2 regions of the Streptomyces sp. NPDC030893 genome follow, and region 1 is predicted to be linked to the other one. Evidence: riboswitches for the same ligand, from Rfam matches in the RefSeq annotation. Region 1 holds a riboswitch; the other holds the start of a gene.
What was found. Region 1 has a riboswitch for cyclic di-AMP ahead of ACZ434_RS29400 (M23 family metallopeptidase). Riboswitches for the same ligand answer to the same signal wherever they lie in the genome.
Positions count from the first base shown of each region.

Region 2: another riboswitch for cyclic di-AMP. It lies ahead of ACZ434_RS30490 (M23 family metallopeptidase); the one in region 1 lies ahead of ACZ434_RS29400 (M23 family metallopeptidase).

Region 1 is NZ_JBVIFC010000021.1:50,206-57,954, reverse strand. It holds gene ACZ434_RS29415 (bifunctional acetate--CoA ligase family protein/GNAT family N-acetyltransferase) at 1-1,099, opposite strand, end outside; gene ACZ434_RS29410 (HPr family phosphocarrier protein) at 1,280-1,561, shown strand; gene ACZ434_RS29405 (GntR family transcriptional regulator) at 1,726-2,430, opposite strand; gene ACZ434_RS29400 (M23 family metallopeptidase) at 2,629-3,402, opposite strand; cyclic di-AMP (ydaO/yuaA leader) riboswitch at 3,415-3,579, opposite strand; gene ACZ434_RS29395 (M16 family metallopeptidase) at 3,771-5,159, opposite strand; gene ACZ434_RS29390 (M16 family metallopeptidase) at 5,156-6,511, opposite strand; gene ACZ434_RS29385 (DNA gyrase/topoisomerase IV subunit A) at 7,006-7,749, shown strand, end outside.
Region 2 is NZ_JBVIFC010000024.1:15,089-22,837, forward strand. It holds gene ACZ434_RS30485 (PrsW family intramembrane metalloprotease) at 1-71, shown strand, start outside; gene ACZ434_RS30490 (M23 family metallopeptidase) at 185-1,204, opposite strand; cyclic di-AMP (ydaO/yuaA leader) riboswitch at 1,216-1,373, opposite strand; tRNA gene ACZ434_RS30495 (tRNA-Met) at 1,679-1,752, opposite strand; gene ACZ434_RS30500 (dihydrofolate reductase family protein) at 1,817-2,950, opposite strand; gene ACZ434_RS30505 (response regulator) at 3,053-3,712, opposite strand; gene ACZ434_RS30510 (HAMP domain-containing sensor histidine kinase) at 3,741-4,745, opposite strand; gene ACZ434_RS30515 (DUF3040 domain-containing protein) at 5,163-5,471, shown strand; tRNA gene ACZ434_RS30520 (tRNA-Lys) at 5,555-5,627, opposite strand; gene ACZ434_RS30525 (DEAD/DEAH box helicase) at 5,795-7,749, opposite strand, start outside.

The sequences.
Region 1 (7,749 bases):
ACAGTCCGATCCGGCCCGCGCGGGGCGACTCGGGGGCGAGCGAGGCGTTCAGCCGCACGTCCGGGGAGGTGTTGATGACGCCGAACGCGTTCGGTCCGATGATCCGCATGCCGTACGAGCGTGCCTGCCGTACGAGGGCGCGCTGGCGTTCGCGGCCGTCGGGGCCGGACTCGGCGTAGCCGGCGGAGACGACGACGAGCCCCTGCACTCCGTGCTCGCCGCACTCGGCGACCACCTCGGGGACGTGCTCGGCGGGCACCGCGACGACCGCGAGGTCGACGGGACCGTCGATGGCGCGCACGGACCGGTACGCGGCCACCTGGTCGAGTTCCTCGCGGTCCTCCTCGAACGCCTTGTTGACCGCGTAGAGGCGTCCGGTGAAACCGGCGTCCCTGATGTTGTCGAGGATGCTGCGGCCCACACCGCCGGGGGTGCGTCCGGCGCCGACGACGGCGACCGAGCCGGGGGCGAGCAGCCGCTGCACCGACCGCGCCTCCGCGCGCTGTTCGCGCGCGTGCTGCACGGCCATGGAGCGGTCGGTGGGTTCGAGGCCGAACTCCAGGCGGACGACGCCGTCCTCGAAGCTGCGCTTCTGGGTGTACCCGGCGTCGGTGAACACCTTGATCATCTTGGTGTTGGCGGGCAGCACCTCGGCGGCGAACCTGCGGATACCGCGCTCCCGCGCGACGGCTCCGATGTGTTCGAGGAGGGCGGAGGCGACGCCCCGGCCCTGGTGGGCGTCCTGCACGAGGAAGGCCACCTCGGCCTCGTCGGCGGGCTGGGACGCGGGCGTCCCGTCGGGCCCGATCCGGTCGTAGCGTACGGTGGCGATGAACTCGCCGCCGATGGTGGCCGCGAGTCCCACCCGGTCCACGAAGTCGTGGTGCGTGAAGCGGTGGACGTCCTTGGCGGACAGGCGCGGGTAGGGCGCGAAGAAGCGGTAGTACTTCGACTCGTCCGACACCTGCTCGTAGAAGCTGACCAGGCGCTCGGCGTCATCGACGGTGATGGGGCGGATGCGCGCGGTGCCGCCGTCGCGCAGCACCACGTCGGCTTCCCAGTGGGCGGGATACTCGTGCCGGTCCGACGAGATCTGCATGGGCCCCAGAGTACGGCTCGCGTGCGAGAGGGGCGCGAGGCAGTCTGTGGTGGACGACAGCGGGGCCGAGGCCGCGGTCCCGCCGCCCTCCGGGAGCGGGCGGTGATGCCGCTCCCGGGCATCGCCTCACGATGTGGGAAACTGGTCTAGACAACCCTGAACAGTGAAGGGCAGCAACACATGGCTGAGCGCCGCGTCAACGTCGGCTGGGCCGAGGGTCTCCACGCCCGCCCCGCCTCCATCTTCGTCCGAGCCGCCACGGCCGCAGGCGTCCCGGTGACGATCGCCAAGGCCGGGGGCGACCCCGTCAACGCGGCCTCCATGCTGGCCGTTCTGGGCCTGGGCGCCCAGGGCGGCGAGGAGATCGTCCTCGCTTCCGACGCCGAAGGGGCGGACGCCGCCCTGGACCGTCTGGCGAAGCTGGTCTCCGAGGGCCTCGAGGAGCTTCCCGAGACCGTCTGAGCCGTTCACGAATGCGGGACCGCTCATTTCAGGGTCGCCCACCGCACTCGGAAAGGCCCGCCCGGACCACCGGGCGGGCCTTTCGCTTTCCCGAATTCCCCCTTTTTACGGGCAGCGGGGAATAGCCCCCGGGAATGACGCCCTCTTTGTATACGGCACCCGCGTTAAGGGCGCAGACTCGGCATGTTTACGGGATGTTGCGCGTTCCTCACACGGTCCGCGAGGCCGGCGCGGCCGGCACCGGAGCCGAAGCGCAGGCGGTGCGCGGCGCTCGCGCGTTCGGTGTGCAGTGCCGTGACGGACCGCGCGCGCTCGCCGTCGCCGCGTGCCACCGCGTCCGTGATCGCGCCGTGCTCCGCCCAGTACTCGACCGGGTCGGAGGGCCCCTCGGCGGCGTACATCCAGGCGATCTTGTACCGCAGCTGGGTCAGCATCGACGTCAGCGCCGGGCTGCCGCAGGCCTGGGCGAGCGTCTCGTGGAACCAGCCGCTCAGCGAGCGCAGGTCCTCGCTGTTGCCCTGCCGGGCACGCTCCTGCCCCAGCCGGACCAGGCCGCGCAGCACCTTCAGATGGGCCTCCGTGCGGCGCTGGGCCGCGCGGGAGGCGCAGAGCGGCTCGAGGAGCACGTGTGTCTCCAGCAGGTCGGCGGCCTCCCGCTCGGTGGGTTCCGCGACGCACGCGCCCGCGTGCCGGCGGGTGACGACGAAGCCCTCCGCCTCCAGCGTGCGCAGCGCCTCCCGGACGGGAACGCGGGAGACGCCGTATCTCCGGGCGAGGACCTCCTCGGTGAGCCGGCCGCCGCGTTCATGGACGCCCGCGATGATGTCGTCCCGGATCGCCGTACACACCGCGTGCGCGGGAATGCGCATGACCGACCTCCGGATCAATCCCCGTGAAACGCCGACGATTGACGTCCGCTCAGTGACTCTATGGCAATCCGCGGGAATTTCCGACGGCGATCCGGAATCCATGTGTGATTTTTGGACGACGGCGTCCTGAAACGCCGAATGCCCCGGCTCGGGAGCCGGGGCATTCGGGAAACGCGGGTGGCGCGGGACGCGTGCGTCTCAGAGGTTCACACCGTGCGCGCGGAGGTAGGCGACGGGGTCGAGGTCGGAGCCGTAGTCGGCGCCCGTACGGGCCTCGAAGTGCAGGTGCGCGCCCGTGACGTTGCCGGTCGCGCCGGAGAGGCCGATCTGCTGGCCCGCGGTGACCTGCTGGCCCGCCGAGACGGCGATGGACGACAGGTGGCCGTACTGGGTGTAGGTGCCGTCGTTCATCCTGATGACGACCTGGTTGCCGTACGCGCCGCCCCAGCCGGCCTCGACGACGGTGCCCATGCCGACCGACTGGACGGGGGTGCCGCTCGCGGCGTGGAAGTCGACACCGGTGTGGCTGCCGGAGGACCAGACGGCGCCGCCGCTCTTGTAGCCGGTCGACACGTACGAGCCGGGGATCGGGGAGACGAAGGTGTTGAGGCGGATGCGCTCGGCCTCGCGCGCGGCGCGCTCCTTCTCCGCGCGGGCCTCCTCGGCGGCCTTGGCCGCCTTCTCGCGCGCTTCCGCCTCGGCGGCCTTGCGTGCGGCGGACTCGGCCGCCTCGCGCGCGGCCTCGTGCTGGGCGGCGGCCTGGGCGTCGACGCGGTCGGCGACCTCGTCGCCCAGGGTGACCACGGGGGTGAGGCCGGTCTGCGCGGCGGCGGGCTCGGCGGCGAGCGCGGGAGCCGCGAGGGAGCCGACGACGCCGGTGCCGGTGAGCGCCGCGACGCCCGCCGCGCGGACGGTGCCGCGCTGCATCCGGCCGGGACGACGGTGCTTGCCCGGGGCGCGGGTGAACGCCATGTACAGGCTGGTCCTTTCCTTCCCTCTCGCCTACCGGGTTAGCTGACGGGTTCGGAGCAGGAAGGTCTCCTACGGACCCCCTCGCGACACGCGCGGGCGTCCGATTCACCCCAGGGACTCATGTGGGTCCCCGGCTCCCCTGGCTCGCGCCGTACGGGGACTCGGCGATGGCTGTCCGGTGCCGCGGGTGCGGCGCACTGCCCGACGAACAGCCCGCACGAAGCTAAGCGGGACGTCCCCCGATCCTCAAACCGATCACGGTTTTTGTAGCGCATCCCACAGGGCAGACAGGCAACCTCCGACCCAATTCGGGCACAAGCGGGCCCTGGTGACCTGCCGGTCACCAGGGCCCGCACGCGGGTGCCTCGCTACTCGGCCGCCACCACGGTGACTTCGCCGATACCGAGGGCCTCCACGGGTGCCTTGATCTGTGCCGCGTCACCGACGAGGACGGTCACGAGGCGGTCCACCGGGAAGGCGCTCACGACCGCCGCCGTGGCCTCCACGGTGCCGGTCGCGGCCAACTGCCGGTACAGGTCGGCCTGGTAGTGGTCCGGCAGGTGCTGCTCGACCTGGTCGGCCAGGGTGCTCGCGACGGCCGCGGCGGTCTCGTACTTGAGCGGCGCCACACCCACCAGGTTCTGCACGGCGACGTCCCGTTCGGCGTCGGTGAGCCCGTCGGCGGCGAGCGTGCGCAGCACCTTCCACAGGTCGTCGAGGGCCGGACCGGTGTTCGGGGTGTCGACGGAGCCGCTGATGGCCAGCATCGCCGCGCCCGTGCCGTCCGGTGCGGACCTGAGGACCTGTCCGAAGGAGCGTACGCCGTAGGTGTATCCCTTCTCCTCGCGCAGGACGCGGTCCAGGCGGGAGGTGAGGGTGCCGCCGAGGCAGTAGGTGCCGAGCACCTGCGCGGGCCACACGCGGTCGTGCCGGTCCGGGCCGACGCGGCCGATCAGCAGCTGCGTCTGGACGGCGCCGGGGCGGTCGACGATCACGACGCGGCCGGTGTCGTCGGCCACCACGGGCGGAACGGGCCGCGGCTCGGCCGAGGAGCCCGTCCAGGCGCCCAGCGTGTCGCCGAGCAGCTCGTCGAGGTCGACACCGGTGAGGTCGCCGACGACCACGGCGGTGGCCGTGGCGGGACGCACGTGCTTCTCGTGGAAGGCGCGGACGGCCGCGGAGTCGATGCCGGCGACGGTCTCCTCGGTGCCCTGGCGCGGGCGCGACATGCGCGAACTCGCCGGGAACAGCTCCTTGGAGAGCTCCTTCGCCGCGCGGCGGGAGGGGTTCGCCAGCTCGTGCGGGATCTCGTCGAGGCGGTTGCGGACGAGCCGCTCGATCTCGCTGTCGGCGAACGCCGGCGCCCTCAGGGCGTCGGCGAGCAGCCCGAGTCCCTTGGGCAGCCGGGAGGCCGGGACCTCCAGGCTGAGCCGGACACCGGGGTGGTCGGCGTGCGCGTCCAGGGTGGCACCGCAGCGCTCCAGTTCGGCGGCGAACTCCTCCGCGGAGTGCTTGTCGGTGCCCTCGGAGAAGGCCCGCGCCATGATCGTGGCGACCCCGTCGAGGCCGGCCGGTTCCGCCTCCAGGGGCGCGTCGAGCAGCACCTCGACGGCGACGACCTGCTGGCCGGGGCGGTGGCAGCGCAGGACCGTCAGGCCGTTGTCGAGCGAGCCGCGCTCGGGGGCCGGGAACGCCCAGGGCTTGGCCTCGCCGGCCTGCGGCTGCGGGTGGAAGTCCATGGTGGCGAGCTCGGTCACTTCGCCGCCTCCTCGTTCTCGTCGGTGCCGGCGGCCGCGTCGGCCTCGGGGGCGACGGGCTCGTAGACGAGCACCGCGCGGTTGTCGGGGCGCAGCCGGCTCTTGGCGACCTCCTGCACCTCCTGCGCCGTCACCTCCAGGACGCGCTGGACGGCGGTCAGGGCGAGCTGCGGGTCGCCGAACAGCACGGCGTACCGGCACAGTTCGTCGGCACGGCCCGCGACCGTGCCGAGCCGGTCGAGCCACTCGCGCTCCAACTGGGCCTGCGCGCGCTCCATTTCCTCGTCCGTCGGGCCCTGCTCGGCGAACCGGGCGAGCTCCTCGTCGATGGCGGACTCGATGACCGGCACCTCGACGTCGCCGGACGTCTTCACGTCCAGCCAGCCCAGGGACGGCGCCCCGGCCAGCCGCAGCAGGCCGAACCCGGCGGCCACCGCCGTGCGGTCGCGTCGTACGAGACGGTTGTAGATCCGCGAGGACTCGCCGCCGCCGAGGATGGTGAGCGCCACGTCGACGGCGTCGCACGCGCGCGTGCCGTCCTCCGGCAGCCGGTAGGCGGCCATCAGCGCACGCGCGGGGACCTCCTCCTCCACGACCTCGCGCAGCTGCTCGCCCATGACGTCGGGCAGCGAGCCGTCGCGCGGGGCGGGCTTGCCGTCGTGGGACGGGATGGAGCCGAAGTACTTCTCGATCCACGCGAGCGTCTGCTCCGGGTCGATGTCGCCGACGACGGAGAGCACGGCGTTGTTCGGCGCGTAGTACGTACGGAAGAACTGGCGGGCGTCCTCCAGGGTGGCCGCGTCCAGGTCCGCCATCGAGCCGATGGGCGTGTGGTGGTACGGGTGGCCCTCCGGGTAGGCGAGGGCGGTCAGCTTCTCGAAGGCCGTGCCGTAGGGGACGTTGTCGTAGCGCTGGCGGCGCTCGTTCTTGACGACGTCCCGCTGGTTCTCCATGGACTCGTCGTCCAGGGCGGTCAGCAGGGAGCCCATGCGGTCGGCCTCCAGCCAGAGGGCGAGCTCCAGCTGGTGGGCGGGCATCGTCTCGAAGTAGTTGGTCCGCTCGAAGCTGGTGGTGCCGTTGAGGGAGCCGCCGGCGCCCTGGACCAGCTCGAAGTGACCGTTGCCCTTCACCTGGGCGGAGCCCTGGAACATCAGGTGCTCGAAAAGGTGAGCCAGACCGGTACGTCCCTTGACTTCGTGGCGTGAGCCCACGTCGTACCAGAGACACACCGCGGCGACCGGGGTCAGGTGGTCCTCGGAGAGCACCACGCGCAGGCCGTTGGCCAGGCGGTGCTCGGTCGCTGTCAGGCCGCCGGAGCCTGCCTGGGCTGTGGCCGTGTGACCCATGGGCATGTACGTCCCTTCGATCGCGGAGGCGGTCGTCGTTTCCGCCGTTTCTGCCGGTCCTGCCACTGTATGCAAGCGCGCGGACGGCCGGAGAAGTTCCCGCCGGGGGTGGGCTACGCCGAGAGCGAGAATGCCGCAACGCCCCACGGCCAGCCCCGCCTCCACTCCCGCACCCGCGGACAGCCGCGCCACCGCAGCCGCGCCTCCGCACCCGCGCGCAGCCGCGCCACCGCTCCCGCGGGCAGTCGTGCCGCTGGGGCGGCACGGGTGGGCGCGACGGCACCCCGCAAACGCCGGGCCGCGTGACAAACCCCCGGCCCACACCACCGCCGGTGACCGGACAGCCCGCGCGCAGTGCAGCCCAGCACACCCGCCGCGTACCCTGCTCACCCACCCCCACCGACCCCCCGGACCCGGGACCCTGGTCCCGTCTGTCAGTGCGACGGTCCACAATGGTCCGCGTCAGATCCCGTCCCACGCTCAGCAAGGAGCCGGCAGCGATGGCCCGCCGCAGCACGAAGACCCCGCCGCCCGACGACTCGTACGAGGAGAAGATCCTCGACATCGACGTCGTCGACGAGATGCAGGGCTCCTTCCTCGAGTACGCCTACTCCGTCATCTACTCCCGCGCCCTGCCGGACGCGCGGGACGGCCTGAAGCCCGTGCACCGCCGCATCGTCTACCAGATGAACGAGATGGGGCTGCGCCGCGAGCGCGGCTACGTGAAGTGCGCCCGTGTCGTCGGCGAGGTCATGGGCAAGCTGCACCCCCACGGCGACGCGTCGATCTACGACGCCCTGGTGCGCATGGCGCAGTCGTTCTCGATGCGCGTCCCCCTGGTCGACGGCCACGGCAACTTCGGCTCGCTGGGCAACGACGACCCGCCCGCGGCGATGCGGTACACCGAGTGCCGGATGGCCGAGGCCACCAGTCTGATGACCGAGTCCATCGACGAGGACACGGTCGACTTCACGCCCAACTACGACGGCCAGGAGCAGGAGCCGGTGGCGCTGCCCGCCGCGTTCCCGAACCTGCTGGTCAACGGCGCGTCGGGGATCGCCGTCGGTATGGCCACCAACATGCCGCCGCACAACCTGCGCGAGGTGATCGCGGCCGCGCGGCACCTGATCCGGCACCCGGGCGCCGATCTCGACGCCCTGATGAAGCACGTCCCCGGCCCCGACCTGCCCACCGGCGGCCGGATCGTCGGCCTCTCCGGCGTCCGGGACGCCTACGAGACGGGC
Region 2 (7,749 bases), on a different contig from region 1:
ATCCCGCGCACGGGCACCCGCCCTACGGGCACCCCTATCCGGCGTACGACCCGGACGCCCACCGTTCCTGACCGGTCCGGTCCCACGGAGCGGCCCCGAAAACACCTGACCGGCAGCCCTGACGTCGGGGGGTCGTCGTCGGGACTGCCGGGATTCAGGGGCGGCAGGGATCAGAGGGGGTGGCTCAGGGGTTGAGGCCCTTGCTCTGCAGCCACGCCATCGGGTCGATGCCCGAGGAGGAGCCGCCGGTGTGGACCTCCAGGTGGAGGTGGGCCCCGGTGGAGTTGCCGGTGGAGCCGACGCGGCCGATCACATCGCCGGTGTTGACCTTCTGACCGACGCTGACGCTGATGGAGGACTGGTGGGCGTACCAGATCTCGGTGCCGTCGTCGAGCGTGAGCACGGTCTTGTAGCCGTAGGAGCCGTCCCAGCCGGCGGAGGTGATCGTGCCGGTGTGGACGGCCTTGATCAGGGTGCCGGTGGGGGCGGCGAAGTCGAGGCCGGTGTGCTGGCCGGAGGACCAGTAGGCGCCGGACTGACCGAACGTCGAGGAGATGGTGTACGAGGAGGTCGGCAGCGTGTACTGCTTGGCCAGCTCGGCGAGGCGCTTGGCCTCGGCCGCCTTCGCGGCCTCCTCCTCCGCCTTCTTCTTGGCGGCCTCGGCCTTGGCCTTGGCCTCCTTCTCCGCCTTGGCGGCGGCCTCGGCGGCCTGCTTCTCGGCGGCGGCGAGGGCCTCGGCGGCGGCCTTGGCCTCGGCCTGCGTCTGCTGCTGCTCGACCTGGGCCATGATCCGGGAGCGCAGTGCCTCACCGGCGCCGGCGGCGCCCTGCTCGGCGTCGGCCTCCGTCATGCCGAGGGTGCTGAGCGGCGTGGCCGATCCCTTGGGCGTTTCCTCGTCCGAGATGAGGGAACCCACGTTGGGGAGGTCGGGCATGGAGATCGAGACCGGGGGCTTGCCGGTCTGCGCGGTGGCCATGCCGCCGGCGCCGACCGCGGCGATGACACCGACACCGAGGACGGTGGAGCTGCGGGCGAGTCCTCCGCCGCGCTGCTTGGCGACGCGATGCCGGCCCCGTACGGGGCGAATGGACTCCGCGGTGGGGTTCCACTCCTCGAAGGGGCCCTCGTCGGTGCGGACTCCGCCGTAGGCGAAGGTGTCGCTCGGCTTGAACGGGGCCTCGGGGGCAGGCGGGTTGGACGCCACGTGGGCGTACTCCTTTCCTTCCTTCTCGCCTACCGGGTTAGCTGACGGGTTCGGAGCAGGAAGGTCTCCTACGCGCGTCTGCGAGCCGTGTCTCCACGGCCGCATCCACGCGATTCACCCCAAGTTGTTGGTTCCCCGGTTCCCTTGCGGGATTCGGCGCGTGCGCACGGAGCCGCCTTCTGTGACGGCTGGGACGACCGCGCTGCGTTATCGAACGTTAATAGACGCGAGGGCCGGATTCCAAGCCGTTCCTCTTGATCATTAGCGAATCCCGGGGGGACTTACCCGCCACCAGCGGGCAAAACCGGGCGAGTTGACCCCGCTTCAGATGCCGGCCCATTCCTGACGGTTCGTCAGTTGTTATGCGCTGCGGGACGGCGCGATCACCGTGAGTGAGAAGGCGGCCGGAGGGCGGAGCGCACGGAAAACACCGAGGGCCGGAATCCTTGTCGGATTCCGGCCCTCGGCCTTCAGTAGCGGGGACAGGATTTGAACCTGCGACCTCTGGGTTATGAGCCCAGCGAGCTACCGAGCTGCTCCACCCCGCGTCGTTGAAACCAGTGTACGTCATCCGCGGGACACCACGCACACCCGTGACCGGCGGCCCCGTTCTCAGCCGCCGGTCAGGTGCCGGTTCGGCGCCTTGGCCCGCTCCTCGTGCTCCGGCAGGACCACGACGGTGGCTCCCCCGTCCTCCAGTACGCCGCTGCCGTCGGCGTCCGCCACGAACGTGTCCGGCTCCCGCCAGGCCGTGACCACCCGCCGTACCCCCGCGTCCAGGATCAGCCGGGCGCAGGGCGCCGGGCGGGACGCGCGCCGGGCGCACGGCTCCAGGCTGGAGTACACGGTGGCGCCGGCGAGGCGGGGGTCCGTGGGGTCGGTCTTGGCGAGCGCGGCCTCCTCCGCGTGCACCACCGGGTCCGTGCCCTCCCGGGAGTGGCCGCGCGCCAGCTCCGTACCGTCGGCGGCCACCACCACCGCGCCGACACTGAACGCGGTGTCGGAGGGCGGGCACTCGGCGGCCAGCTCGCAGGCGAGGGCCAGCCAGTGGTGGTCGGCGGCGGAGGGCAGCGCACCCGTGCCGGGCGCGGTGGGTTCGTAGCGCGTCAGGACGACGTCGCCGACCTGGCGGGTCTCCACAAGGCGCAGCCGGCCGCCCTGGTAGGAGCCGGGGCCGAAGAGGCGGGGGGCCTCCGGGTCGCCGACGAACAGCGGGGCGAGGACCAGCTGGAGTTCGTCGGCGAGCCCCTGGGTGATCAGCTGGGTGTGGATCAGGCCGCCGCCCTCCACCATCAGCCGCCGCACCCCGCGCACGGTGTACAGGTGCTCCAGCAGCCGCCGCCAGTCCAGTGCGGGGCCGAGCGGGACGACGTCGGCGGCGAGGCCGAGGGCGTGGGCCCGCTCGGCGCCCTCGTCGGTGGTGTAGAGCACCTTCTCGCCGCCGGTGTGCCAGAACCGCGCCGCCGGATCGAGGTCGCCGGATCCGCTGACGGTGACCTTGAGCGGGTACTCGGGCCTGCCCGCGCCGATCCGGGCGGCACGCCGCTCGGGCGAGTTGACCAGCAGCCGGGGGTTGTCCGCGCGGATCGTGCCGGCGCCGATCAGGATGGCGTCCACCCCCGCCCGTACCTCGTCGACCCGGTCGAAGTCGGCCGGGCCGGACAGCAGCAGCCGGTCGGGGCCGGTGTCGTCCAGGTAGCCGTCGAGGGAGACGGCGGCGGACAGCAGGACGTACGGACGGCGCATCGGCGTACTCCGGGTGAGGGTGGGGCGGCGGGCGCGGCCAGGGTCCGGCCGGCCCCAGTCTGACAACCCGCCGGGCGGCCGGGCGCCCGCGCCCCTGACGGGTCAGGCCTCGATGAGGCCCACGCGGATGGCGTACCGGGTGAGTTCCAGGCGGTCCTTCAGGCCCAGCTTGGCCAGCAGGTTGGCGCGGTGCCGCTCCACCGTCTTGGGGCTGATCACCAGGAGGTCGGCGATCTGCTGCGAGGTGTTGCCCTCGGCGACGAGCTTGAGGATCTCCTCCTCGCGGTCGGTGATGGCCTTGGCCGGCAGGGTCCGGCCCTCCCGCGCGAGGTCGAGGTAGTTGTGGATCAGGGCGTTGACCGCTCCGGGGTAGAGGAACGGCTCCCCGCGCATGGTGGCGTGACAGGCCTCGACGAGATCCTGGTCGGCGACGGACTTCAGCACGTACCCCGAGGCGCCGGCGGCGAGCGCCTCGAAGAAGAACTGCTCGTTGTCGTACATGGTCAGGATGAGGATCCGCGTCTCCGGCAGCGTGCGGGAGAGCTCGCGGGCCGCCTGCAGCCCGGTCAGACGGGGCATGGCGATGTCGAGGATGGCCAGGTCGGGGCGGTGCTCACGGGCCCGTTCGAGGGCTTCGGCACCGTCTGCGGCCTCGGCCACGACGGTCAGATCCGGTTCGCTGTCCAGGATGAGGCGAACCCCCCGGCGGACCAGCGCGTGGTCGTCGGCGAGGAGGATACGGGTGGGGGCCTGCTCGGTCATGTCAGCGTTTCCGGTCGGGGGACATCGGTCACGGGGGCGGGGAGTGGGCGGGCGAGGACGGGCCCCGCAGCGGAACGAGGGCGTGCGCGGGGAAACGGGCGGGGACGGGCACGGCCAGGCGCACCTCGGTGCCGCCGCCGACGGGGGACTCCACGGTCACCACGGCGCCGACGAGCAGCGCGCGCTCCCGCATCCCGCGGATACCGGCGCCCTCCTGGGCCGGGCCGGTACCCCGGCCGTCGTCACGGACCCGCAGCTCGACACCGCCGGGCGCCCGGTACAGGGCGAGCTCGGCGCGACGGGCGCCGGAGTGCCGGGCGGTGTTGGTGAGGCCCTCCTGGGCGACCCGGTAGATGACCAGCTCCGTCTCCCGGTCCAGCTCCGGCAGGTCGGGGGCGAGGCTGTGCTGGACGCTCAGCCCGGGGCCGCCGAACTCGGTGGCGAGGGCCTTGAGGGCGCTGGCCAGGCCCAGCTCGTCGAGCACACCGGGGCGCAGCCGGCGGGCGATGCGCCGGATCTCGTCCAGGCTCGCGCGGGTGGTCTCCTGCACCATCCGCAGCTCCTCGCGCAGCTCGGGCGGGGCGTGGTCGGCGGCTCGCTTGAGCTGGAGCAGCACGGCGGTCAGGGACTGGCCGACCTCGTCGTGCAGCTCCTGGGCGACGCGGCGGCGTTCCCCCTCCTGCGCGGACAGGGCGCGGGCGCTGCTGGTGGCGCGCTCGTCCTCCAGCCGGTCGAGCATGGTGTTGAACGTGGTGATCAGTTCGGCGATCTCGCCGCGCCCGCCGACCGCGGGCCGGTGCCCCGGGCGGAGCAGGTCGGTGGTGGTCATGGCGCGGGTCAGCCGCTGCAGCGGCGTGAGCCCGACCCGCAGCAGCAGCGCGTTGGCGACCAGCATGGCGCCCAGGCCCACGGTGAGGACCGCGGCCTCGGTGAGCAGTACGGGGGTGGATACGGTGACGGGTCCCAGCAGAAGGGCCGTGGCAACGACGAGCACGACGGCGTTCAGCATGAAGATCCGCCAGAACAGAGGCACCCGCCTACCGCCTCCTCACCATGGCCGCTCGCCCGGGCTCCCGGTGCGGCGGAAGCCCGCGACGGACCCGCGGACCGGGGGCGCGGCGCGGGCCGTCAGGATCCAGCGTGTCCGCTGAAAGGGTCTGGTGCCATCGGTGACAACCCCCATTTTTCCCCCGCGGCCCCGACCGGCCGGGGCCGCGTGTGCGCTCCGTTCCCCCTGGGGGATGGGGCCCGCGACCGATGGACCGGACGGGTGCCGGCGGGCGACCCTGGATGTTCCGGTACCGGACGGATGAGACGTCGGCACACGGGCAAACTCCTTTATAGCGGCCCGAGTTCGCAGCAGACCGGCGGACCCTCCACCCGTCCGGCGGTACCGGAACGACGGCCGCCGGCTTGTGACCGTGCGGCCACCCCCTGGGAAGGAGGAGCCGTGCCCCGCCCCAACGACGACCGCCTGGTCGCCCTGGCGGCCCGCCTCGAGCACGACGACCCCCGGTTCGCCCGTTCACTGTCCACCGGACAGCCGGCCCGCCCCCGTGAGTACCGGCGCGCCGGTGCCTGGTGGGCGCTGGTCATCGGAGTGGTCATGCTCATCGCGGGAGTGATCGTTCCCGACGGACTGCTCATCGCGGCGGGCCTGGTGCTCTCCGGCATCGCCGTGCAGCTCCTCGACCCCGACCGCCGCCGGACGGGCCGCCCCCCGCGCCCGCTCCGCACCCCGCGTCCGCCGCGCCCCTGACCCCACGGGTCCCGGGGCCCGCCCGGACGCGACACAGCCCCCGCCCCGCGGTCGTCACCGCGGGGCGGGGGCTGTCCGTTCGGTAGGCCCTGTGGGACTCGAACCCACAACCAATGGATTAAAAGTCCACTGCTCTGCCAATTGAGCTAAGGGCCCCTGGCGATGTTGCCTCCCCGAGCATAGCGGGACGTGGCCCGGTCTCCGATCGGGTATCGGGGAGGCGGGTCGGGATGTGTCCCGCTCACGGACGCGGAAGGGCCCGCGCGACGGGTGTCGTGCGGGCCCTTCCGGTCGGCTCGGTGAGCGAGCGTCAGCGGAACGCGTCAGCCGTTGCGCTTCCAGCGCGGCTTGTCCTCGCGGCGGCCGAAGGAGCCGCCGCCGCGGTGGTCGTCACGACGGCCGTACGGGCGGTCGTGGCCGCCGGAACGGAAGCCCGGGCGGTCGCCCTGGCGGTCGCGGTTGAACGGGCGGTCGCTGCCGCGGTGGCCGCCCCGGTCGTCCCGGCGGAAGCCGCCGCGGTCGCTGCCGCGGTCCCGGTCGCGGTTGAAACCGCCCCGGTCGTCACGGCGCTCGAAGGAACGCCCGCCACGGTCGCCCCGGTCAGCCCGGTCGTCGCGACGGAAACCGCCACGGTCACCCCGGTCGTCCCGGCGGAAACCACCGCGGTCGTCACGGTCGTCCCGGCGGAAACCACCGCGGTCGTCACGGCGGAAGCCGCCCCGGTCGCCGTCACGGCGCTCGAAGGAACGCCCGCCACGGTCACCCCGGTCACCCCGGTCGTCACGGCGGAAACCGCCGCGGTCGCGGTCACGGTCCCGGTCGCGGTTGAAACCGCCCCGGTCGTCACGGCGCTCGAAGGAACGCCCGCCACGGTCACCCCGGTCAGCCCGGTCGTCGCGACGGAAACCGCCACGGTCACCCCGGTCGTCACGGCGCTCGCGCCGCTCGAACGGCGCCGGGGAGTCCGTACGCTCCACGCGCTCGGTCCGCTCGACGTCCCGCGCGGTCGGCTGCTCCGGCAGGGCGACCTCGGCCTCGGCCGACGCCACGACGGCCGCCTCGGCCACCGCCGTCTCCGGGTCCTCGCCACGCTCCCGCGCGGCCCGGGCCACCAGACGGTCGGCCTCCTCGCGCAGCTCCGAGGCGCGGCGCTGGGCCCGCTCCAGCTCCTTGGTGAGCTGGACGACCTCACGCTCGGCCTGCTGCGCCGCGTTGCCCGCCGACTCGGCCTGGACCTCGGTCATCGACCGGGCACCGGTGATCTCGGCGACCTCCGGGTCGAAGGCCGCGCCGCCCTGGATGATGTGGCGCGTGGCGTCGACGCCCGCGTCCTCCATCAGGCGGAAGATCTGCCGCCGCTGGTGCGGCAGCGACAGGGAGACGACGGTGCCGGTGCGGCCGGCGCGCGCGGTGCGGCCCGCGCGGTGCAGGTAGTCCTTGTGGTCGCCGGCCGGGTCCACGTTCAGGACCAGGTCGATGCCGTCGACGTGGATGCCGCGGGCGGCGACGTCGGTGGCGACCAGGACGTTGACGTAGCCGTCCTTGAAGTCCGCCAGCGTCCGGGTGCGGGCGCCCTGGGTCATGCCGCCGTGCAGCGCGTCCGCCTTCGCACCGGCGTCGCGCAGCTGCTCGGCGACGCGGTCGGCGCCCAGCTGGGTGCGGACGAAGATGATGGTGCGGCCCTTGCGGGAGGCGATGGCCGCGGTGACCGGCGCCTTGTCCTTGGGCTTCACGACGAGGATGTGGTGCGACATGGTCGTCACCGCGCCCTGCGCCGCGTCCACCTCGTGCGACACCGGGTCGTTGAGGTAGCGGTCGACGAGGGTCTTGATCTCGTTCTCCATGGTCGCGGAGAACAGCATCCGCTGGCCGCCCGCCGGGACCTGGTCGAGGAGCTCGGTGACCTCGGGCAGGAAGCCCAGGTCGGACATCTGGTCGGCCTCGTCGAGGACCGCGATCTGCACGTTCTCCAGGGAGCAGGCGCCGCGGTTGATGATGTCGCGCAGACGGCCGGGGGTGGCGACGAGGATGTCGACGCCGCGCTCGAGGGCGTAGATCTGGTTGCCCATCGAGGTGCCGCCGCAGACGACCTTCATCTTGAGGCCCATGACGTCGCCGTACGGCTGGAGCGCGTCGGCGACCTGCATGGCGAGCTCACGCGTGGGCGTCAGGATGACGGCGCGCGGCTTGTGCTTCTCGGTGCGGCCGCCGGCCAGCGTGGCCAGGGTCGGCAGTCCGAAGGAGAGGGTCTTGCCGGAGCCGGTGCGGCCACGGCCGA